DNA from 3 places in the Ensifer sp. 22521 genome. Region 3 is predicted to be linked to each of the others. Evidence: predicted binding sites of a transcription regulator. Region 3 holds the regulator's gene; each other region holds the start of a gene.
The links. The regulator LexA, encoded in region 3, represses DNA repair genes until DNA is damaged. The targets are predictions, from matches to a motif close to TGTTCNNNNTGTGTTCNG.
Positions count from the first base shown of each region.

Region 1: ACTJKE_RS25695 (ribonuclease T2) is a predicted target of LexA. The motif match lies at 4,167-4,184, and genes of this name have one in related genera.
Region 2: ACTJKE_RS10065 (FG-GAP repeat protein) is a predicted target of LexA. The motif match lies at 4,964-4,981, and genes of this name have one in related genera.

Region 1 is NZ_JBQENM010000020.1:693-8,542, forward strand. Features, by position in the region: gene metF (methylenetetrahydrofolate reductase [NAD(P)H]) at 1-302, opposite strand, end outside; gene ACTJKE_RS25685 (metalloregulator ArsR/SmtB family transcription factor) at 305-1,324, opposite strand; gene ettA (energy-dependent translational throttle protein EttA) at 1,554-3,203, opposite strand; gene ACTJKE_RS25695 (ribonuclease T2) at 3,371-4,153, opposite strand; gene ACTJKE_RS25700 (alpha/beta fold hydrolase) at 4,339-5,274, shown strand; gene ACTJKE_RS25705 (DMT family transporter) at 5,286-6,239, shown strand; gene ACTJKE_RS25710 (thiamine pyrophosphate-binding protein) at 6,285-7,850, shown strand, end outside.
Region 2 is NZ_JBQENM010000006.1:52,707-60,556, forward strand. Features, by position in the region: gene ACTJKE_RS10055 (L,D-transpeptidase family protein) at 1-1,095, shown strand, start outside; gene dnaE (DNA polymerase III subunit alpha) at 1,205-4,702, opposite strand; gene ACTJKE_RS10065 (FG-GAP repeat protein) at 5,117-5,689, shown strand; gene ACTJKE_RS10070 (DUF5680 domain-containing protein) at 5,827-6,225, shown strand; gene ACTJKE_RS10075 (ABC transporter ATP-binding protein) at 6,362-7,048, opposite strand; gene ACTJKE_RS10080 (lipoprotein-releasing ABC transporter permease subunit) at 7,065-7,850, opposite strand, start outside.
Region 3 is NZ_JBQENM010000009.1:36,589-44,438, reverse strand. Features, by position in the region: gene ACTJKE_RS15305 (hypothetical protein) at 1-3, opposite strand, end outside; gene ACTJKE_RS15300 (hypothetical protein) at 206-1,021, opposite strand; gene ACTJKE_RS15295 (hypothetical protein) at 1,142-1,438, shown strand; gene lexA (transcriptional repressor LexA) at 1,685-2,410, shown strand; gene ACTJKE_RS15285 (hypothetical protein) at 2,501-2,833, opposite strand; tRNA gene ACTJKE_RS15280 (tRNA-Cys) at 3,048-3,121, opposite strand; gene ACTJKE_RS15275 (thermonuclease family protein) at 3,274-3,930, opposite strand; gene ACTJKE_RS15270 (hypothetical protein) at 4,157-4,450, opposite strand; tRNA gene ACTJKE_RS15265 (tRNA-Asn) at 4,610-4,684, shown strand; gene ACTJKE_RS15260 (cryptochrome/photolyase family protein) at 4,781-6,229, shown strand; gene ACTJKE_RS15255 (SAM-dependent methyltransferase) at 6,323-7,576, shown strand; gene ACTJKE_RS15250 (SMR family transporter) at 7,657-7,850, shown strand, end outside.

The DNA of each region.
Region 1 (7,850 bases), on a different contig from region 3:
TAATCGATGTACTCATCGATGACCGCATCGACTTCCGCCTTCGGTGCGCCGACGCAGGTCAGGTGCGCGGCCGTATTGGCAAAGCCCTTCTCCTCGACCATCCGCCGCACGGTCGTCAGCGAGCGCGCCTTGGTCGAGCCGCCTGCGCCGTAGGTAACCGTCACGAAGGCAGGACCGAAGATGGAAAGATCTCCCGCCGTCTGGAAGAGTTGCACTTCCATTTCGTCGGTCTTGGGGGGGAAGTACTCGAAGGAGAGCCTCAGATTGCCACGCTCGGCCGGATAAAGCGTCTGTGCCGTCATTCTCAAACTCCCCCTGCATGGACGCGCGGCCGCGGCGTTTCATTCTCATTCACGGCGCGCCGGTCGCGCGCCAGCCAGATCGTCACCGTCAGCTTTTCTTCCTCGGCCCCTTCCGGCGAAAGGTCCGTGGTCTTTTCGAGCACCAGGCCGGCCTTGGCGAGCCAATCGGAGATTACCTGATGCGAGAAGCCAAGGCGCGCATGGGCGTGTTCGTCGCGCAGATGCTCGAGCCCGTGCGGCGCAAAGTCGATGATGACAAGACGACCGCCCGGCATCAGCATGCGTGCAGCTTCCGCAATCGCCGCCTCCGGCTCGTCGAGGAAATGCAGCACCTGGTGAATGGTGACGAGATCGAAGGCGTGCCCGTCGAGCGGCAGGTTGAAGATATCGCCGTGGCGGATTGACGCCTTGGTAATGCCGGCGCGTTCGAGATTGGAGCGCGCCACGGCCAGCATGTCGCGGCTGGCATCAACGCCGACGCCGCGACGATAGAGCCCTTCGAAGAGCTGCAGGATGCGCCCGGTGCCGGTTCCGAGATCGAGCAGGCTCTCGACCGGTTCGTCGCCGACCATCTCGCGCAGCTTCGCCTCGACATCGCGCTCGCTGACATGCAGGCGGCGAAGCTCGTCCCAGCCGGCGGCGTTGCGGCTGAAATAGGCCTGCGCCTTCTCGGCCCTCGCCTTCTTCAGGGTGGTCAGCCGCGCCGCATCGCGCGAAAGCACCGCGTCGTCAGCGGACGCCGACGCCAGCATGGCCCGCACGAGCCCAACACGGGCACCCTCCTGCCTGAGACGGAAATAGGCCCAGGCGCCTTCCTGATAACGGTCGATGAGCTCGACTTCGGCAAGCAGCTTCAGGTGCCGCGAAATACGCGGCTGCGATTGCCCGAGAATTTCGGTGAGATCGGTAACGGTGAGGTCGCCGGCGGCAAGCAAGGCGACGAGACGCATGCGGGTCGGCTCTCCTGCCGCCTTCAGCACGTCCACCAGCGCATCCAGACCCAGTTCTTTCTGAACAGCCATCGCGATCCCCATCAACACATAAAGATATGTTTATGTGATTTGCGAGGTCGGTGCAAGCGGATTTGCGCGGAAAGGCCGAACAATGACGCTTGCGGAACAGGGCATGCAAAGGAAAACGGGCGGAGCCTGCGCTTCGCCCGTTCCCGTACAATAGACTTTCAGTTCCAGCGTTCGCGGCGCTGCCGCGGTGCGCTGGGCGCCGCAAGGAAATGCGGCGCCTTGGCTCTGATCAGCGCGTCAGGCGCTTGTAGGTGACGCGCTTCGGGTTGACCGAGTCCGGGCCGAGGCGGCGGATCTTGTCCTTCTCGTAGTCTTCGAAGTTGCCTTCGAACCATTCGACCTGGCTGTCGCCTTCAAAGGCGAGGATGTGCGTTGCCAGGCGGTCGAGGAACATGCGGTCGTGGCTGATGATAACGGCGCAGCCGGCGAAGTTTTCCAGCGCGACTTCGAGTGCTGCGAGCGTCTCGGTGTCGAGGTCGTTGGTCGGTTCGTCGAGCAGCAGCACGTTGCCGCCGGCCTTCAGCATCTTGGCGAGGTGAACGCGGTTGCGCTGACCACCTGAGAGGTTGCCGACCTTCTGCTGCTGGTCGCCGCCCTTGAAGTTGAAGGTCGAGCAATAGGCGCGCGAGTTCATCTCGTACTTGCCGAGCTTGATGACTTCGGCACCGCCGGAGATTTCTTCCCACACGGTCTTGTTGCCGTCGAGCGCATCGCGGCTCTGGTCGACATAACCGAGATGCACAGTGTCGCCGATGCGGATCGAGCCGCTATCGACCTGCTCCTGGCCTGTGATCATGCGGAAAAGCGTCGTCTTACCGGCGCCGTTCGCGCCGATTATGCCGACGATGCCGCCCGGCGGCAGCTTCAGCGACAGGCCGTCGATCAGCAGGCGATCGCCGTAGCCCTTGGTAACGCCCTCCATCTCGATGACCACCTGGCCGAGACGTTCGCCGACCGGGATGATGATCTGCGCGTCGCCCGGACGCTGGTTTTCCGCCGCGTTGACCAGTTCGTCATAGGAGCGGATACGTGCCTTGGACTTGGCTTGGCGGGCCTTGGGGCTCGATGCGATCCACTCCTGTTCGCGGGCAATCGCCTTCTGGCGGGAGGCCTCTTCACGGCCCTCCTGCTGCATGCGCTTGGCCTTGGCGACGAGATAGGCCGAGTAGTTGCCTTCGTAGGGAATGCTGCGGCCACGGTCGAGCTCGAGGATCCAGCCGGTGACGTTGTCGAGGAAGTAGCGGTCGTGGGTGATCATCAGCACGGCGCCCGGATATTCGCGCAGGTGCTTTTCGAGCCAGGCGATGGTCTCGGCGTCAAGGTGGTTGGTCGGTTCGTCGAGCAGCAGGAGGTCCGGCTGCGACAGCAGCAGCTTGCAGAGCGCGACACGGCGCTTTTCACCGCCGGAAAGGCTGGTGACGTCGGCATCACCCGGCGGGCAGCGCAGCGCTTCCATGGCCATCTCGACCTGGCTTTCGAGATCCCAGAGGTTCTGGCTGTCGATGATGTCCTGGAGCTTCGCGCCCTCTTCCGCCGTCTCGTCGGAATAGTTCATCATCAGTTCGTTGTAGCGCTCGACGATCGCGGTCTTCTTGGCAACGCCTTCCATCGCGTTCTCAAGCACCGTCTTCGTCGGATCGAGCTGCGGCTCCTGCGGCAGATAGCCGACGGTGGCACCCTCGGCTACCCAGGCTTCGCCGGTGAATTCCTTGTCGAGGCCGGCCATGATGCGCAGAACCGTCGACTTACCGGCGCCGTTCGGGCCGAGGATACCGATCTTGGCGTCCGGGTAGAACGACAGATGAACGTTCTCGAGAACCTTCTTCGCGCCGTAGGACTTATTAAGTCCGGCCATATGATAGATGAACTGACGTGCCATAAGGGAATGCTCCGCAGGGAAAGGAAATTTGCCCGCTATGTAGGCGAATTATAGGAAGGGGGCAATGAGCAAAGGCATTCGCCTCGGCTTGTCCCCCCACCTATCCCATGCGGCAACCCTGCGCCTCCAGCACATTCGCTGCCGAAGAACAGTGCCTGCAAAGCGGGTCAGCTTCGCCCGGCCGTATCGGCAATACCCTTGGCGCATTTGAACTCGGTCGGCCCCGCCGCCTGGATCAGCGGTGCGAGGCTGGACGCCTTCATGACGTCGCCGGTCAGCCCGATCGTCAACCCGGTGATGATGCTGCGCCCCTGAACCGTCTGGCAGCGCATGCGCACCCGGTCGCCGGCGCCAGTGCCAAAACTCTGGTCGAAGGCCTGCTTGATCGTCGCCTCGTCGAGTTCGGAGCCGATGCGCTGACGGAACAGCGCGCCGACCGCCGAGCGGTTGAGCTCCTCCAGCATGCGCAGCTGCGCCGAGAAATAGTCGTCGATCGAGCCGCTCTGGCAGGTGCCGCTGCGCAGCCACTGGTGCCGGTCGAGGCCGGATTGCACGCCGGGCATGGCGATCAGCAGCCGCGCCGCCGTGTCGTCTGCCATGGCGAGTTTCGGCAGTTCAAGCCAGCTGCCCTTGCGATCCTGCGCGCGCACCTCGGCCGTTACCCCGCAATAGCTTTTGCGCAGGGGCCAGAGGCCATGCAGCGAGAGATTGGTGGCGTCGAAACGCTCTGCGGTCTGGCTTTCGCATTCCTTGCGTTGCGGCCGCGTTTCGCAGAAGCCCGGCTGCCAGCTCACCGCCAGCACATATTCCGTGCGGCTGGTCGCGCCTTCGGAACCCCCTTGTTCCGACATTTCCTCGCCGGCAGCAAAGGCGGCCGGCGCAAGGAACAGCGCCAACGCCGCCAGCAGTCCTGCCATCGGACCCGATATCGCCTTACAGAAACTAACCATGATATCCTCCTGCGGAAACAAAACAGGAACGAATATCGCTCAAAACGGGAAAATTGCAACTCTTAATTAAGATGAGCGCACATTCGCGTGTGACCTCATGCGCAACGAGCAACAAGCGGCGATTGCCTTTGCCTTGCAAATCGATTTGATATCGAATTGGTCTGTCGTTGTTGCCGGGGGAAATCGTGTTCGGGCAGGTGAAGACACATCAGAGCCCGACCGGAGCCACCTTGAGCTGGCGCCATTTCCCCGCGACCGCTCATGCGCGCGGCATCCTCCTCATCAGCCACGGCCTTGCCGAACATTCCGGCCGCTACGCCCGCTTTGCCGAAGCGATGGCCGCGTATGGCTTCCAGGTCTATGCCCACGACCATCGCGGCCATGGCGAGACGCGCGCGCCCGACGCCCCGCTCGGCATGTTTTCGAGCCGCGACGGCCTCGACAAGATCTTCGCCGATATCCGGGCTGTGCGCGAAATCGCGACCGCCGCCCATCCGGGTCTTCCGGTCATCCTCTTCGGCCATTCCATGGGCGGGCTGATTGCGCTGAACGCAGCCGAGGCTGATCCCGGCCTCTATGATGCGCTCGCCGTCTGGAACTCCAATTTCCGTCCCGGCCTCGCCGGCCGCGGCGGCCAGATGATCCTGAAAATCGAGAAGGCGCTGAAGGGTTCGGATGTGCCGAGCCCGCTCCTGACCAAGCTTACCTTCGGCATGTGGGGCGGCGCGATCAAGGATCGCAAGACCGATCTCGACTGGCTCTCGCGCGACGATGCCGAGGTCGCGAAATACGCGGCCGACCCGCTCTGCGGTTTCGATGCGACCGTCTCGCTCTGGCTCGACCTTTTCCGGCTATCCTTCGGCGGCGCCCGGCCCGACCGGCTGACGCGGCTCCGCAAGGACCTGCCCATTCATCTCGTCGGCGGCAGCGCCGACCCGTCAACCGAGATGGGCAATGCCATTCGCTGGCTCGGCGCCAAGATGAAAGCGGCCGGTCTGACCAACGTTACCGTCACCGTTTATGACGGCATGCGCCACGAGACCCTCAACGAACTCGGCCGGGAACAGGCGACGGCGGACTTCGCCGCCTGGTGCTTGGGCGCCATCGCAGGCAGGCGCTGACCGGAAATATCATGGCCGACATGTCTCTTCAAAAGATCGCCACAGACCACAACCGCATCTCCTTCGGGCTGACGCTGATGGTGATCTCGGTGCTCCTGTCGCCGCTGATCGACATCTTCGCCAAGCTGGCGATCGCGACCGTCCCCTCGGCCGAAATCACCGCCGTCCGGTTCCTGCTTCAGGTCGTCTTCATCCTGCCGATCGTGCTCTTCCGCGGCAGCCTCTTTGATCTCACCTGGCGCAAGACCGGGCTCCATGCGTTGCGCGGCGGCCTCCTGGTCGTGACGATGCTCTCCTTCATCACCACGCTGAAGGTGATGGAGGTTGCCGACGCAATTGCGATCTTCTTCGTCGAGCCGATCATCCTGACGATCCTCGGCAGCATCTTCCTGAAAGAGACCATCGGCTGGCGGCGTTACACCGCCTGCGGCGTCGGCTTCTTCGGTGCGCTGCTCGTCATCCAGCCGAGCATGCAGGAGGTCGGCTGGATCGCGCTTCTGCCTGTTGTCGCCGCCTTCGGCCTTGCCGTGTTCCTGCTCGTCACCCGCATGGTCGCGCAGAACGAGGACCCCTGGTCGATGCAATTTCATGCCGGCATCTGGGGCGGGCTCTTCTGCCTCGTGCTGCTCTATTTCGGCGAAGGCACGGGTTCCGGCATCTTCGATCCGGTCTGGCCGCAGGACTACACCTGGTACTATCTGCTCGGCGTCGGCGTCACCGCCACCATCTCCGGCGTGCTCGGCGTCTATGCCTATCGCGCCGCCCCGGCTTCAGTGCTGGCGCCGCTGCAATATCTCGAAATCGTCTCGGCGACGATCTTCGGCTGGCTCGTTTTCGGCGATCTGCCTGATGCACTGAAGTGGCTCGGCATCGCCATCATCATCGGCTCCGGCCTCTACATCATCTGGCGCGAGCGCCGCATACACAAGGACACGAGCGTCGCTCCGGTGTCGCCAGCCATCTGACAACAACAATCAGACTACAAAAGAAAGACCATCGGGAGGAAGATCATGAAAACTGGAGGCCAGCTCGTCGTCGACGCACTCGTCGCCAATGGCGTGAAACGCATCGCCTGCGTGCCGGGGGAAAGCTACCTGGCCGTGCTGGATGCGCTCTATGACACCGACATCGACGTGCTCGTCTGCCGCCAGGAAGGCGGCGCCGCAATGATGGCGGATGCCTGGGGCCGGCTGACCGGTGAGCCCGGCATCTGCATGGTGACCCGCGGCCCCGGCGCGACCAACGCTTCGGCGGGTCTCCATGTCGCACGGCAGGACTCGATTCCGATGATCCTCTTCATCGGCCAGGTGCAGAGCGAGGCGCGCGAGCGCGAAGCCTTCCAGGAGATCGAGTACCGCCGCGCCTTCACCGAAGTGGCCAAATGGGTGGGCGAGATCGACGATCCCGCCCGCATTCCGGAATTCGTCACCCGCGCCTTCGCCGTCGCCACGTCCGGCCGCCCCGGCCCCGTCGTGCTGACGCTGCCCGAAGACATGCTGACCCGCAGCGCCGAGGCGCCGGCCGCCAAGCCCTACCAGCCGGTCGAAGGCCATCCGGGCCCGGCGCAGGTAAAGCGGCTCGGCGAAATGCTTGCCGCCGCCAAGCGGCCGATCGCCATTATCGGCGGCACCCGCTGGACCTCGGAAAGCGTGGCGGATTTCCAGCGCTTCGCCGAGCGCTGGAAGCTGCCCGTCGGCTGCTCCTTCCGCCGCCAGATGCTCTTCGATCACCTGCATCCGATGTATGCCGGCGATGTCGGCATCGGCATCAACCCGGCACTCGCCAAGGAGATCAAGGAAGCGGATCTCGTGCTGCTTCTCGGCGGCCGCTTCTCCGAAATGCCGTCCTCCGGCTACACGCTGATGGATAGCCCCTACCCGCGCCAGACGCTGGTGCATGTGTATCCCGATAGTTCCGAACTCGGCCGCGTCTACCGGCCGGAGCTGGCGATCGCCGCAAGCCCGAACGACTTCGTCGCCGCCCTCGAGGGCCTTGCGCCCGCAGGCGAACCCGTCTGGTCCGAGCGCAGCGAAATCATGCACGCGGCCTATCTCAAGTGGTCGACCCCGCCGGAGACCGGACCTGGTGCGGTGCAGATGGGCCAGATCATGAACTGGATCGAGGCGAACGTGCCTCAGGATACGGTCTTCACCAACGGTGCCGGCAACTATGCCACCTGGGTGCATCGCTTCCACCGCTTCCGCCGCTTTGCGACGCAGGCTGCACCTGCTTCCGGCTCGATGGGCTACGGCCTGCCGGCGGCCGTTGCCGCCAAGCAGCTGCATCCGGATCGCGAGGTCATCTGCTTTGCCGGCGACGGCTGTTTCCTGATGCATGGACAGGAATTCGCGACCGCCGTGCGCTACCGCCTGCCGATCATCACCGTTGTCGTCAACAACGGCATCTACGGCACGATCCGCATGCACCAGGAGCGTGAATATCCCGGCCGCGTCAGCGCCACCGACCTCACCAATCCGGATTTTGCGGCGCTCGCCCGCGCCTATGGCGGCCACGGCGAAACGGTCGAGAAGACGGAAGAGTTCGCCGATGCATTCCTCAGGGCGCGCGCCAGCGGC
Region 2 (7,850 bases), on a different contig from region 3:
GATGCCGTGATTGCGACGTCACCGGTGTCGACCGGCAAGGCCGGCCATGCGACGCCGACCGGAATCTTCTCTATCCTCGAAAAGCGGCGCCATCATAAGTCGAACATCTATTCGAATGCGCCGATGCCGTTCATGCAGCGGCTCACCTGGTCGGGCATTGCGCTGCACGGCTCCAACCACGTGCCCGACTACCCCGCCTCACACGGATGTGTGCGCCTGCCAAGCGCTTTCGCCGCGTCGCTCTACAAGATGACCGAGCGCGGCGTGCATGTGCTGATCTCGGACCGGCAGATATCGCCCGCAGAGGTTAAAAGCGCCCTCCTCTTCCGTCCGGTTCCGGTAAATATCCAGCCGCCGCTTTCCGATGTTCCGCTCAGACCGGCGATCAGCCAGGCCGGAGATACGCCGGTGGAAGTGGCGATGAGAGAGCCGACCGGCGGTGCCGGCACCTCCAGATCCATGGAAGAACCGATCCGCATCCTGATCACGCGCAGCGACGCGCGCGACACCATGCGCGAGGTTCAAACCTCGTTGGAATTCCTCGGATACGCGCCCGGCTCGATCGACGGCCATGCGGGCACGGCAACCACTGCGGCGCTCCGCGCCTTCCAGACGGGCGAAGGTCTCGAGAGCGATGGCAAGCTGACGCCGGAACTGACCGACAAGCTCCTGCGTAAGGCCGGCCGAACGCCGCCGCAGAACGGCAAGATCCTCGTGCGGCAAGGTTTCAAGCCGCTTTTCGAAGCCGGCCTCACCATCGACAAACCGGAAGAGGCCCTTGGGACGCATTTCCTCCAGTTCCGGCACAATGAAGAAGAAGGCGCCGAAGGCAAATGGTTCGGCGTTTCGCTTGAAAACCACCTGCCCGCCTCGATGAAGAAGCGGCTCGGCATTTCCATTGAGGCGGACCCCTTCGCTTATAACGGCATACAGCGCACGCTGGCGCGAATGACGATATCCGACGACGTTCGCAAGCGGGTTGAAGGACTGCTGGCCGAGGGCTCTTCGCTCTCGATCGCCGACACGGAAAGCGGGCTGGAGACCGGCCAGGGAACCGATTTCATCACCGTCACCCGATCGCGTCCGGGTGACTGATCCCGGGGAACCGCAGGAAAGCACAATGTGCGCTTTCTGTCCCAGCTGCCCACCCTCAAGGTGATCGGTGTGATTTCTTCGCTTCGAACGAAACGGAGAAACCTGCCGATCAAACCAACTCGACGTCGACCACGCCCGGCGCCGAGCGCAGCGCCGCAGCGATCTCGGGCGAGATCCGGAACTTCTCGCTCAGTTCCACCTCGATCTCGCGCTGACCGTTGTCCTTGATGACGACGAAGGAGACGAGACCGTCGCCCCTGGTGTTGAGGTGCGAGGCGATCGATTTCAGTGGGCCGGAATCGCGCACATAGACGCGCAGCGCCTTCTGCAGTTGCAGCGATTCTTCCTCGAGCGAGCGCAGGGTCTGGATGCGCAGCCCGATGCCTTCCGGCCGCTCCTCGGCGGCAACGGTCATGACCAGCGATTTGCCCGGCTCCAAGAGGTCGCGATACTGGTGCAGCATTTCGGAGAACAGCACGGCCTCGAATTGGCCCGAAGAATCCGAGAAGGCGACGATTCCCATCTTGTTGCCGGTGCGCGTCTTGCGCTCCTGCTTCGAGGTCACTGTGCCGGCAAGCCGGCCGGCGGTTGCCCCCTTCTTCACCGCGCCGGCGAAATCGCCGAAGGTCTGCACGCGCATCTTGGCGAGCAGCGCATTGTAGGTGTCGAGCGGGTGGGCGGAGAGGTAGAAACCCAGCACCTGGAATTCGCGATGCAGCTTCTCCGAAGCGAGCCAGGGCGTGTAGGTCGGGAGCGCGATACGCTCCGGCCCGGTTGCCGCCCCTGCCCCGAACATGTCGCTCTGGCCGCTCGTCTTGTTCTCCTGCGCACGCTGGGCGAAGCCGAGGATGCGGTCGAGCCCGCCGACCAGTTCCGCACGGTCATAGCCGAAGCATTCGAACGCACCGGCAGCGATCAGGCTTTCGAAGACGCGACGGTTGAGAAGCTTGGGGTCGATCCTGAGGCAGAAATCCTCAAGGCTCACGAAGGTCCGGTCGCCGCGCACTTCGACGATATGCTCAACCGCGGATTCGCCCACGCCCTTGATTGCGGCAAGCGAATAATAGATGCGGTTTTCGCCCGTCTGGAAATGTCGGAATGAAGACTGCACCGACGGTGCAATCACCTCGATGCCCAGGCGCTTTGCGTCCTGACGGAAGTCGTTGACCTTTTCCGTGTTGGACATGTCGAGCGTCATCGACGCCGCCAGGAACTCCACCGGATAGTGCGCCTTCATATAGGCGGTCTGGTAGGAGACGATGGCGTAGGCCGCTGCGTGCGACTTGTTGAAGCCGTAGTTGGCGAACTTGGCGAGCAGGTCGAAGATCAGGTCCGCCTGCGGCTTCGACACCTCGTTCTTCACCGCGCCGTCGACGAAGCGGGCGCGCTGCTTGTCCATCTCCTCCTTGATCTTCTTACCCATGGCGCGGCGCAGAAGATCGGCCTCGCCGAGCGAGTAGCCCGAGAGCACCTGGGCGATCTGCATCACCTGCTCCTGGTAGACGATAACGCCCTGCGTTTCCTTGAGCAGATGATCGATCTTCGGATGGATCGACTCGACTTCTTCCTCGCCATGCTTGCGGGCATTGTAGACCGGAATGTTCTCCATCGGGCCCGGGCGATAGAGCGCCACCAGCGCGATGATATCCTCGATGCAGTCGGGCCGCATGCCGATCAGCGCCTTGCGCATGCCGGCGCTTTCCACCTGGAACACGCCAACCGTTTCGCCGCGCGACAGCATCTCATAGGTCTTCGGGTCGTCGAGCGGGATGCTCGCCAGATCAACCTCGATGCCGCGCTGCTTCACGAAATCGACCGCGACCTTCAATACGGTCAGGGTCTTCAGGCCGAGGAAGTCGAACTTGACGAGGCCCGCCTGCTCCACCCATTTCATGTTGAACTGGGTGACCGGCATGTCGGAGCGCGGATCGCGATACATCGGCACGAGCTGAGACAGCGGACGGTCGCCGATCACGATACCGGCGGCGTGGGTCGAGGCGTGGCGATAGAGGCCTTCGATCTTCTGGGCGATGTCGAGAAGCCGCGCGACGACTGGCTCCTTCTCGGCTTCCTCCTGCAGGCGTGGCTCTTCCTCGATCGCCTTGGAGAGCGGCGTCGGATTGGCCGGGTTGTTCGGCACCAGCTTGCAGATCTTGTCGACCTGGCCATAGGGCATTTCGAGCACGCGGCCGACGTCGCGCAGTGCGGCACGCGCCTGCAGCGAACCGAAGGTGATGATCTGCGCCACCTGCTCGCGACCATACTTGCGCTGCACGTAGCGGATCACCTCTTCGCGCCGGTCCTGGCAGAAGTCGATGTCGAAGTCGGGCATCGAGACGCGCTCGGGATTGAGGAAGCGCTCGAACAGCAGCGAGAAGCGCATCGGATCGACGTCGGTAATCGTCAGCGCATAGGCAACGAGCGACCCTGCACCCGAACCACGGCCCGGCCCAACGGGAATATCGTGCTGCTTCGCCCATTTGATGAAGTCGGCAACGATCAGGAAGTAGCCGGGGAACTTCATGCGCTCGATAACGCCGAGTTCGAAGGCCAGGCGCTCGCGATACTCCTCTTCGCTATAGCCGGGCGCCATGCCGAGCCTGGCGAGACGCTCTTCGAGCCCCTCCTCCGCCTGGCGGCGCAGTTCGTCCGCCTCGGCGCGCTCCGCCTCTTCCGGATCTGCGGTGGCGCCGGTAAAGCGCGGCAGGATCGGTCCGCGGGTCTTCAGCATGAAAGAGCAGCGCCGTGCGATCTCGACAGTGTTTTCCAGCGCCTCCGGCAGATCGGCAAAAAGCGCAGCCATCTCCTTGCGGCTCTTGAGGTAGTGGTCCGGCGTCAGGCGGAAGCGGCTGTCGTCCGAAACCATCGCGTTGTGCGCGACCGCCATCAGGGCGTCATGGGCGTCATAGTCGGACGGTGACGGAAAGAAGGCTTCGTTGGTGGCAACCAGCGGAATGTCGAACTTGTATGCAAGGTCGATAATCCGGCTCTCATGGCGGCGGTCAAATCCGCCGTGCCGCTGCAGCTCGATATAGAGCCGGTCGCCGAAGAGATCATGCAGCGCCTCGAGACGCGCTTCGGCCAGTGCCGTCGAGCCCGCCTTCAGGGCCAGGTCCACCGGACCGCCCGACGCACCGGTCAGCGCGATCAATCCGTCCGTACCGTTTTCGGCAAGCCAGGAGCGCGTGATCCGAGTCGCCTGGCTGCCCTCGCCGCTGAGATAGGCACGGCTCACCAGATCCACGAGCCGGGTGTAACCATCATCGGTCGCGGCGATCAGGACGATCGCGGGCAGCTTCGCGAGATGTTGCGCGTGGCCGCGCCGTTCGCCATCCGCCTCGTCTTCCATGTCGATGGAAAGCTGGCAGCCGGTAATCGGTTGCAGTCCGTCGTCGGCTGCTTTCTGCGAAAACTCGAGCGCGGCAAAGAGATTGTTGGTGTCGGCGATCCCGATCGCCGGCTGATTATCGGCAACCGCCTTGCCGATGACCTTCTTCAGCGGCAGCGCACCTTCGAGCAGGGAGAAGGCCGAGTGGACGCGCAGATGCACAAACTGCGGGTCCGAACCAAGCGCCTCGCTCGATGCTGCTTTGCCGTCGTCTGCCATTATTCGCACCCTGATTCCTGTCTGGTCGGCAGGATATCCCGTTTATCACCCGACATGTCCAGTTTCACCTGACACGTCGCCCCCCTTATTCAATCCAGGGGGCGCATTTCGGGAGGTGCTTGAGAGGAAATATCGACGCTCCTCAGAGGCCGAGCGCGATGAAAGAGATGCTTGCGATGAACAGGCTCATCGAAGCGAAGGCGGCGAGGTCACGAACAAAATCAGTCATAACATGGCTCCTTTTCCGTTATGTTTTTACTTTGTTCTATTTTTGTTCACGCGTCAAGCCGAGCACAGACGTTCTGTTGACGATGGTTAACACGGCAGTCGAATGCAGGTTAACTGCCAGGAAGCCGCTTGAGGAAAGCGCCGCGCCCGCATATCAAGAGGAACAACCAAGCGGAGCGTTCCGACATGCATGCACGCCTGATTCTGCCATTGCTGTTTCTGGTTCCGGCCGTCGCCTCCGCGGCCGAAACGATCGACCCTGCCCGCATCGTCTCCGCGGCGACCGGCGACTGGAACAAGGACGGTGACGCGGACCTCGCCCTGATCGTGCGCCCCGCAGATGGAAGCGACGATGACAACGGTGTCTATCTCTATCTGACCGGTGAGAATGGCGCTCTTGAGCTGAAGGCGGCGATCCCGAACAAGATTTGGGGCGACTTTGACTTTGCCGGACAGGCGCCGTGGGTCGAGGCGCTGCCGAGCGGTTCTTTGCTCATCTCCAGCCACAACGATTCCATCGGACGTGACCGCTGGGAACAGAAACTGACGGTCGCCTACCGCAATTTCGAGTTCGTGGTCGCCGGCTATACCTACTCATCCTACGATACACTCGATCTAGACAACACGTTGAAGTGCGACCTCAACGTTCTGACAGGCAAGGGCAAATCCAACGACAAGGCCATAGCCACCAAGGGCGAACTCGTCCTGCTCAAGGACTGGAACGACGATCGCGGCCAGAAGGCTTGCGGCGTTCAGTAATCAGGTGATTGTTCTCTATTTGTTCTTTACAACCAACACGGACCACGGCATCCTCGGCCAGAACATATGAGGAACCCACATGGCCGCGCTCGAACAAAATCGTCGAAGCCAAATCGAAAACCTATGTCGGCGGCGGCGTGCCGCGGCCTTCCTCTCGCCAAGGCTCCCATGACATCGGCTACGAAACGGGCAGTTGGCGCTATCTCGACAGCTATTACGGCGGAACCGATTTTGCAGGACAGGAAACGGTCTGGCAGGATGGCGAACCGCGCTGGGCGATGAACTACTTCGGCCGGATTATGCGCCCCGAGCTCATAACTGGAGAGAAGGCAGGTCTGGTCATCAAGGCTGCGCTACAGGCGATGTATCGTGAGAAGCGGCACTTCCTCGGCGGTATGGAGTTTCGGCATGCACATGGCTACTACATCGATAGCAGCCGCGGCGACACCGAACATTTTTCCGGCCGCGAGGTCATCTTCGTCGATGGCGAGGAAGCTTACGAACTCGACTATCGTGGCGGGCTGATCCGGCGTTAAAAGCGGCGCCAGAAGACGCGTACGCCGCGCCCAGGGCGGCGTGGGACGTGAACTGTGAGACGTTTCTTCCGCGCTGGCCAAAGACAGTGAGCGGCAACGGCGCTGGGCGATCAATGCGCCCGCTCGGCCGGTGCCATCAGTTCATCTCGACGACTTTGCCGTCCTCGATCGTCACGCGCCGATCCATCAGCCCGGCGAGTTCATGATTGTGCGTGGCGATCAGGGCCGCGAGACCCGACTGGCGCGCGAGCGCCTCAAGCGCTTCAAAGACATAGCCGGCGGTTTCCGGATCGAGATTGCCTGTCGGCTCGTCCGCAAGAAGCACGAGCGGCGCGTTGGCGACGGCGCGCGCGATCGCGACGCGCTGCTGCTCGCCGCCGGAGAGCTCCGTCGGGCGATGATCGGCACGGTGACCGATGCGCATGTAGTCGAGCAGCGCCCTTGCCCTATCGGCGGCCTCAGCCTTGGGCAAGCCGGCGATCAGCTGTGGCATCATGATGTTCTCAAGTGCCGAGAACTCGGGAAGCAGATGATGAAACTGGTAGACGAAGCCGATCTCGTTGCGGCGGATCGCCGTGCGCCGATCGTCGTTGAGGCCACCACAGGAGACGCCGTTGACCAGCACTTCGCCGCCATCCGGGCGCTCCAGCAGGCCGGCGACATGCAGGAGCGTCGACTTGCCGGTTCCCGAAGGCGCGACCAGCGCAACCGTCTCGCCACTTCTCAGGGTAAAATCCGCACCCTTGAGGATGGACAGGAACGTTTCGCCTTCCCCGTAGTGTCGCTCGACGCCGGAAAGCTGCAGTGCCACGCGCGCATTCATTCAGTTGATGTCCTTGTCATTCGTAACGCAGGGCCTGCACCGGATCGAGGCGCGAAGCACGCCAGGCCGGGAAGATTGTGGCGAGGAAGGAAAGGGTAAGTGCCATGACGATGACGAGCGCGGTCTCATCGGCATTCATGTCGGCCGGAAGCTGGCTCAGGAAATAGAGCTCTGGGCTGAAAAGTGTGGTTCCAGAGATCCAGGAGAAGAACTGCCGAATGGATTCGATGTTGAGGCAGACGACGACGCCGAGCGCCACGCCCGCGACCGTTCCCGCCGCGCCGATCGCGGCACCCGTCATGAAGAAGATGCGCATCACCGAGCCGGAGGTCGCGCCCATCGTTCTGAGAATCGCGATGTCGCTGCCCTTGTCCTTCACCAGCATGATCAGGCCGGAAATGATGTTCAGCGCGGCGACCAGCACGATCAGCGTCAGGATCATGAACATGACGTTGCGCTCGACTTCGAGCGCCGAGAAGAAGGTCTTGTTGCGGTCGCGCCAGTCGGTAATGAAGATCTGTCGTCCCGCGGCATCCTCGATCGGCTGGCGCAGTTCGTCGACGACATCAGGATGCTCGACGAAGATCTCGATCGACTGCGCAAGCCCCTCCGCGTTGAAGAAAAGCTGCGCCTCTTCAAGCGGCATGAAGATGATCGTCGAGTCGTATTCCGACATGCCGATCTCGTAGATCGCCGAGACGGTGTAAGCCTTGACGCGCGGATTCATGCCAAGCGGCGTCACGTCGCCATTGGGCGAGGTCAGCGTGATTGTTCCGCCGACGCGAATGCCGAGTTGCTCGGC
Region 3 (7,850 bases):
CATTTGATGATCTCGGAGTCCTCAGCCACGGCCGGTCCCGTGGCCATCAGACAGCTCACCAATCCGAACAGCAATCTACGCATGCAAATCCCCCGTTTGCCCGCATTTTGATAGGTCGCCGCGTGACTGTCGAGGGTGGGTAACCCGCACCCATGCAAAATCTTAGGAATATTCACCTCCCAGCGGAACGACGCTCACGCCAAGATCACATGGCAAAGGGATCTTTCGACGACTTGGTCTGGCCGCCGCCAGCAAAGGGGTCATTGTTTGGCGCATTCCCGCCAGCGCCCGCAAACGGATCGGCGGCCGCCCCCTGCCCGCCGTTTGGCATCAACGCAATCACCGCCTCCTGGCATTTGAACATCTCGCTGACGGCCTTCATCGAATCGCGCAGGCTGAGGCTCGCCACCACGCGCCCTTCGAACGCCAGCGCCAGCGTGTTCTTGCGCACGAATTCGGTGAAGAAGTCGGTGTTGGAGAAGTTGACGACCAGAGCCTTCGAGCCTGTGAGGTCCACGCCGAACGCGACAGCCGGCCACTGGCGGCCACGGTCGAGCTGCAAGGCGACGTCATACTCCCTCTGCGGCTCGATCGATTTCCAGTTGGCATTGCCGATCGAAAGAAACGCCAGGTTCGCCGATCCTCTCGGATAAAAGCCGATTCGAAGGATCATTCCGCCGTCGTAGCTCGTCGCCGCATAGCACGAGCCGCCCAAGGACGGATCGGAGCCCACCGTCCAGGCATTGATCTCCTTCCAGATATTCGAACGCCCTTCTTCAGCAGCGGCCGCTCCCGCCGCCACCAACAGACAGAGAACCGCCAACGACAATCTACGCATGCAACCACCCCATTTTTCCCGCAACCTGTCGAGACGTGCGGCATCTTCACAACACGGATTTGTGCACGCCGGCAGCGAGGCCGCGACTTGGCGCAACCCAAGCGATTGCAGCGCGGACGGCGCGCCAGGCTGAGGCGGCTTCGCCGCTGCGTGCCCCTGGCGCAAAACGGCCACAGCCTGCACTCAAAGAGCTGTTGAACACATGACAGTGATCGCCAAGCTTGCTGGACTTCGGAACGAAAGCGCGGTTCACATCGTTAACCGCCCCGTAGTCCCACCCTTGCATCAAAGTGGACGATCACCGTGCTTGCCGCCCTGCTTCTCGCTTCGATAGTCGCGTCGCCTAATATGCCTGACGTCAAGCTCAGCGCCGCCACGGTGGACGAACTTCAGACCGATTTCGAGAGCGCCGTGCCGTGCCATCAGATCGATGGACGCAAGGTGTGGAAGGGTGCGATCGCGTTCTACATCCAGTCGTTCGTCTATGATGGCGACAGGCCGGTCGCGACCGATGCGGCGGATGCCGTACTTCCAGAAGACAACAGCGCCGAGACGGTGAAGGAATTCGAAGACGCCTGCGCCGCCACGCAGCCGGCCTAGCCTCTTTGCACAAAAACGCTCGCGATTCGTTCGAATCGCCGTGCCGTCGCGCAACGCGCTGCCCCACGGCCCTCCGTTTGGGCACGATCATCGCCCAAACCCGCTCTGCTCCCGTAAAAGTGACCAATCGACACGCACAGACGCGCCAATTGTCTGAATTCACGGAATTTTAGGCACTTGCGGAACACATATGGAACAGATAGTGTCTGTTCTTGATTTGTTTCACGCCTCTGGGAGCGACGTGCCATGCTGACCCGCAAGCAACAGGAATTGCTTCTCTTCATTCACGAACGCATGAAGGAGTCAGGCGTCCCACCATCATTCGATGAAATGAAGGATGCGCTCGACCTGGCGTCGAAGTCCGGCATTCACCGTCTGATCACGGCACTCGAAGAACGCGGGTTCATTCGCCGTCTGCCGAACCGAGCCCGCGCGCTCGAGGTCATCAAGCTTCCGGAAGCCTACGCGTCAAGCCAGCAGCAGCCCCGCCGCGGCTTCTCGCCCAGCGTGATCGAGGGCAGCCTCGGCAAGGCGCCAGCGGCCGCTCCTGCCGCACCGCCAAAGCCCACGCCCGTGGCCGACAACACATCGGTTTCCGTCCCGGTCATGGGCCGCATCGCTGCCGGTGTGCCGATCTCGGCGATCCAGAACAACACGCACGACATTACCATACCGCTCGACATGATCGGCAACGGCGAACACTACGCTCTCGAAGTCAAGGGCGACTCGATGATCGAAGCCGGCATCTTTGACGGCGACACGGTGATCATCCGCAATGGCAATACGGCCAATCCCGGCGATATCATCGTGGCGCTCGTGGATGATGAGGAAGCGACGCTGAAGCGCTTCCGGCGCAAGGGCGCATCGATCGCGCTCGAAGCCGCGAACCCTGCCTACGAAACAAGGATTTTTGGGCCCGATCGGGTGAAGATCCAGGGCAAGCTCGTCGGGCTGATCCGCCGCTACCACTGATTCCGAGGGAAACCTGGCATCCGACCGAGCCTCGCCACCGCTTGCGGCTGCGAGGCTCTGTTTATTGAAGGCGACCTGAAGGCACGCCTCTTACTCGTGGATGGTGTACTCGCCGAGCTCGCAGAGGTCCTGCATGTCTTCGGTCGTATCGAGGCCGGAGCCTTCTTCGAACTCGAAGCGCATGTCGTACTTGCAGACCTCCCGGCCGTCGGCGATGGTGATCTCCATGTCTTCCCCTGGGTTCAGCACCTGCCGGCCGAAAACATCGTCTTCCCACTCATTGACGCCCACAGGCGACGTATAGAAGTTCGTCAGCACTGCGTTGGTGTTGTTCTTCAGCTTGAAAACCAGATCCTCTGCCTGCGCCTCAAATGTGGTCGCAGCGAAGAGGGCCAAGGCCGTCAGGACAAGTTTCGTCTTCATATATGCGATTGCCTCCGTTTTGATGATGACGGACGCTACCGATGCGGCTGATGTCAGCGGAGTCATCGTTCCCCCTCTACCGATTTCACCGAAGCGATAAGATCCGATAGTGGCTTAGAAGACGTGGCTTGTGCGGGCGTGTGGAGGCAAACACACACAATCGCTCTGCCCTGAGGCAGAACGTCTATCCGCACTAAAATGAGGTGAGAGTTATTGGAGGCCTCGCCCGGAATTGAACCGGGGTACAAGGATTTGCAGTCCTCTGCGTCACCACTCCGCCACGAGGCCTCACAGCTCGGATAACCGAGCGTTGGCGCGGATTTAGAATGATTGCAGAAAAACCGCAAGAGGCATTTTCCGAAAAACGCGCCGTCGATTTGTAAGACGGATACTTTCCACAGAGCGATCGCGAACCTCCGCCGATCGCATCTGGGGTGGCCTCAACACCAGGGCGTCGCGTGTCCTGTCCACGGCCGCACCAGCCCCTCGGATACGAGCACACGCCCGATAGACTGGTCGCCGCGGGTGACCAGCCGCAGCTTTTCACCGGCCTTGGCATCCTGACGGCCGCTCGCCGTTTCCAGCCTGAAGTCACCCGCATTCAACAATTCGCGCAGGCGCTGCTTGGCATAGAAGCCGCGCGAACGTTCCTTGTCGCAGCTTGCCTGGCGAATACGCGGCGCATCGACGTCTGCGACGCGGATCGTTTCGCCGTGGTACAGGAAGGTGGCGCCGTCGATCACGCAGTTGTCGTTGCGAATCCCGCAGAAATAAAACTGATCCGTGCGAACGGATGCCGTCTTCACTTCCTCACTGGGCCGCACCACGGGTGTCGGCGCCTTGGCGCCGACGTCAACGGACGGCACCGGAGCGGCAAGGGCAACTCTTGTCACCGGATTCGGCTTCCGCTTCTCCGCCTGTTGCGCGGGACGCTCGTCCGCTTTCTGCGCGACACGAACGGGCTTCGGCCTCGACTCGTGTCGGGACGTGGACGCGACCACGTCCGATACCACCGGCCAATGTTTCAGTTCGGCGCGATGATCGTAAGCGACCACGCCGCCGACAGTGAGTGCGGCGGCCAGATACCACGGCGCCATACCGCCTTGTTTGCCCCTGCTCCGACCGGAATTCCGGCTTCGACGTTTCGTAGTGGCTTTGGCCATGCGTTCCCATCCTGATTCGCGACCGCATTATGCGTTTGATGGGTTGCCGAAAAGTTTTCGGCGGCCTCCCTCAACAAAGGGTTCAGCCGCTTCGCTGGGAATCAATTGGCAGAGAATCGAAGCCGAGGCATCCGGGACGGTTGACCGCAATAGCTCCGGTTCACGAGCCGTTCGAAGAATTGGCTCGTCCGCGCCAGCGCGCCCACCAGACAGCCAGCCGACGCCGGCGACGGCGGACGGATGGGATATCGTGAGAAAGCACGATGAGGCCCAACGGTATCATCCAGAAGCCGAGCACCGGCAGAAAGCCGAGAAAACCAAAGAAGATCAGGAGCGAGCCCAACAGGATACGCAGCAGTGGTGATTCCGGCAGCGTGATGCGCCACTTCCCGAGCACGATCTGACGCGTCTGCGGATCAATCCCGAAATGCGTCTGCTTCCTGTTTTTATTCATCATTCCCTATCCGGCATCTTTTCCCACAATTGGGGACTTCTCCACAGCCTGGCAACCGAACTTGTCATTTTTTTTGAAAAAACCGCTTGGCAAATCGGAAAAGCATGCGTATTAGCAGCCTCACTTCTGAAGCGCACAGCGAAACAGCGGCGCGGATGATCCCTGGTAGCTCAGCGGTAGAGCATTCGACTGTTAATCGACAGGTCGCCGGTTCGAATCCGGCCCGGGGAGCCAGTTTCAAAAAGAGCCATTTGCAGAAAATGCGAATGGCTCTTTTTCATTTTGCACCTAAGTTCCCCCGGTGATCAATCCCAGTCCTAGACGGCACCTATGACAAAGGCGGCGCCCATCATCGTCTGGTTCCGCAAGGACCTGCGCCTTGGCGACAACAGGGCCCTTGCGGCTGCGGCCAATGAGGCCGCCGTCATTCCGCTCTATATCCGGGAGCCGCACGGAAGCGGCAACGGTCCGCTGGGCACGGCGCAGCAATGGTGGTTGCACCATTCGCTGGAAGTGTTGGAGGCTCGACTGGGCCGGCTCGGCTCGCGACTCATTCTCCGCTCCGGCGACCCGCTGGACGTCCTCAGTGAGGTGTCGCGCCTATCGGGATCGAAGCGTGTCCATTGGAATCGCCGCTACGACCCGTGCGGCATCGCCACCGATATAGCCCTGAAGAAAGCACTCGCGGCTCAGGGCATCGCGGCCGAGAGCTTTGCCGGGCAATTGCTGCACGAGCCCATGCGCTTGCTGACGACGACCGGCGGGCCCTATCGCGTGTTCACGCCTTTCTGGCGCGCGCTCGAAGCGAAGGTTGAGCCGGCTCCGCCGATCGACGAGCCGCAAAAGATCGCGACGCCGGAAAGCTGGCCCCCTTCAGAACAGCTTGACGCGTGGTCGCTTCTGCCAACGAAACCGAACTGGGCAGCGACGTTCAGTGAAATATGGATGCCGGGGGAAAAAGGCGCGACCACCCGCCTCGACGAATTTATCGACGAAAAGCTTGCAGACTACAAAGTGCGCCGGGACCGTCCAGAGGCTGACGGCACATCCCTGCTCTCTCCTCACCTCGCCTTCGGAGAAATCTCGCCGGCGCAGATCTGGCACGCGACGCAGGGAATCGAGACCGATGGCGGTGAAGGCATTGCCACCTTTCGCAAGGAAATCACCTGGCGCGAATTCTCCTACCACCTGTTGTTTCACTATCCCGAACTCCCGCGTCGCAATCTCGATCGCCGGTTCGATCGTTTCCGCTGGCTGGACCACGAAGGAGATTTTTCCCGCTGGACCAAGGGTTTGACCGGTTTCCCGATCGTCGACGCCGGCATGCGCCAGCTCTGGCGGCATGGCTACATGCACAATCGCGTGCGGATGATCGCCGCCTCGTTCCTCATCAAGGACCTGCTGATCGACTGGCGGAAAGGCGAACAATGGTTTCGCGACACCCTCGTGGATGCGGATCCGGCCAACAACGCCGCAAGCTGGCAATGGGTCGCGGGATCGGGCGCGGATGCGGCGCCGTTCTTCCGGATCTTCAATCCTGTTCTCCAGGGCGAAAAGTTCGACCCGGATGGAGCCTATGTGAAGCGATTCATACCGGAACTCGATCGGCTTGAGCCACGCTACATCCATCGCCCCTTTGCGGCTCCGGCTGCCGTGCTTTCGGGCGCCGGCATCGAACTCGGCACAACCTATCCAAAACCGATCGTCGACCACGCCCTTGCGCGGGATCGGGCGCTTTCAGCGTTCCGCGAGATCACAAGCCCGCCAAGAGAACCGTAACGGATACGCGCACCCGGTAGAAATCCATGGTTGGCGTCTCGGGCGATTGCCGCTAGGCTCACCTTACGGATGCAACAGCTGAGGGGGTGGTGTATGCGTGAGCTGGAAGCAAGTCTCGCCGCGTTCAACGGCGCACAGGAGCTTTCCGCCGAGAATCTCTCGATGGTCCTGCGGGATTTCCCATTGAAGGCACGCATGGTGCTCAGCGCGCTCGTGCATCTTCAGGCCGGGACATTGATGCTCACGGTGCCGGATGGCCGCAAACTGGTGATGAGGGGCAAGAGAGCGGGCCCAAGCGCGATTCTCACCTTGAACAACTGGAACCTGCCGCAACGCGCCGTGACAGGCGGCACGATCGGGGCTGCCGAAAGCTATATCGACGGCGACTGGGACAGTCCCGATGTCGGCGCTTTTCTCGAGCTCTTCCTCGTCAATGCCGAGATCGGCAAGCACTTCCCGAACCGGGCGCGCGGCCTGCTTCATCTTGTCGAAAAGTTCCTGCACTGGCGCAACGCGAATACGAAAACCGGCGCACGCCGCAACATCTCCGCTCACTATGACCTCGGCAACGCCTTCTACAGCGAATGGCTGGATCCGAGCATGACCTATTCGTCCGCACTCTACGCCACCGGCGCCAACGACCTTCGCTCCGCGCAGGCGGCCAAATATCGCGCTCTGGCGGAAGCCACCAACCTGCGCGCTGGCGACCACGTGCTGGAGATCGGCTGCGGCTGGGGCGGCTTTGCGGAATTTGCAGCGAGCGAGATCGGCTGCAAGGTGACCGGGTTGACGATCAGCCGCGAGCAACTGGCCTTCGCCCGCGAACGCATCCACCGGGCCGGCCTTGCCGACCGCGTCGAACTGAAATTCCAGGACTACCGCGAGGAAAAAGGCACCTATGACCGCATCGTCTCGATCGAAATGTTCGAAGCGGTCGGCGAAAAGTTCTGGGCGACTTATTTCTCGCAGCTCAAGCGGTGCCTGAAGCCCGGCGGCAAGGCCGGCCTGCAGATCATCACCATCAAGCCCGAAGCCTATGAGGAGTACCGCTCCAATCCGGACTTCATCCAGAAATACGTTTTCCCGGGTGGAATGCTGCCGACGCGCGAACATCTCATCGACCTTGGCCGCCATGTCGGCCTGCGCATGATCAACGATTTCGGCTTCGGCATCGATTACGCCCGGACACTCGGCGAATGGCGCGAGCGCTTCTGGTCGGTCTGGAACAGGATCGAGCCGTTGGGCTTCGACCTGCGCTTCAAGCGGCTGTGGGAGTTCTATTTCTACTACTGCGAAGCCGGCTTTCGCGCCCGCAACATCGACGTCCGGCAGATCGTCTTCGAATAGGAACGCGCATGGCGCGTCTTTACCGCGTCACGGGTTGCGCTTAAGAGGCGGTCGTTCCAATTCTCTTTTGAAGGTTCCGCATGCGCCTTGCATGGTTTTTCCTCGCGCTCGCCATCGCGACCGAAGTGGTGGGCCTGACGGTGATGAAAGCCGCCTCTTCGAGCGGCTCTTATCTCGGCCATATCGTCATGTATGTCTCGATCGCGCTTTCCTACGTCTTCCTGGCCAAGGCCGTGAAGACGATCTCCGTCGGTGTCGCCTATGCGATATGGGA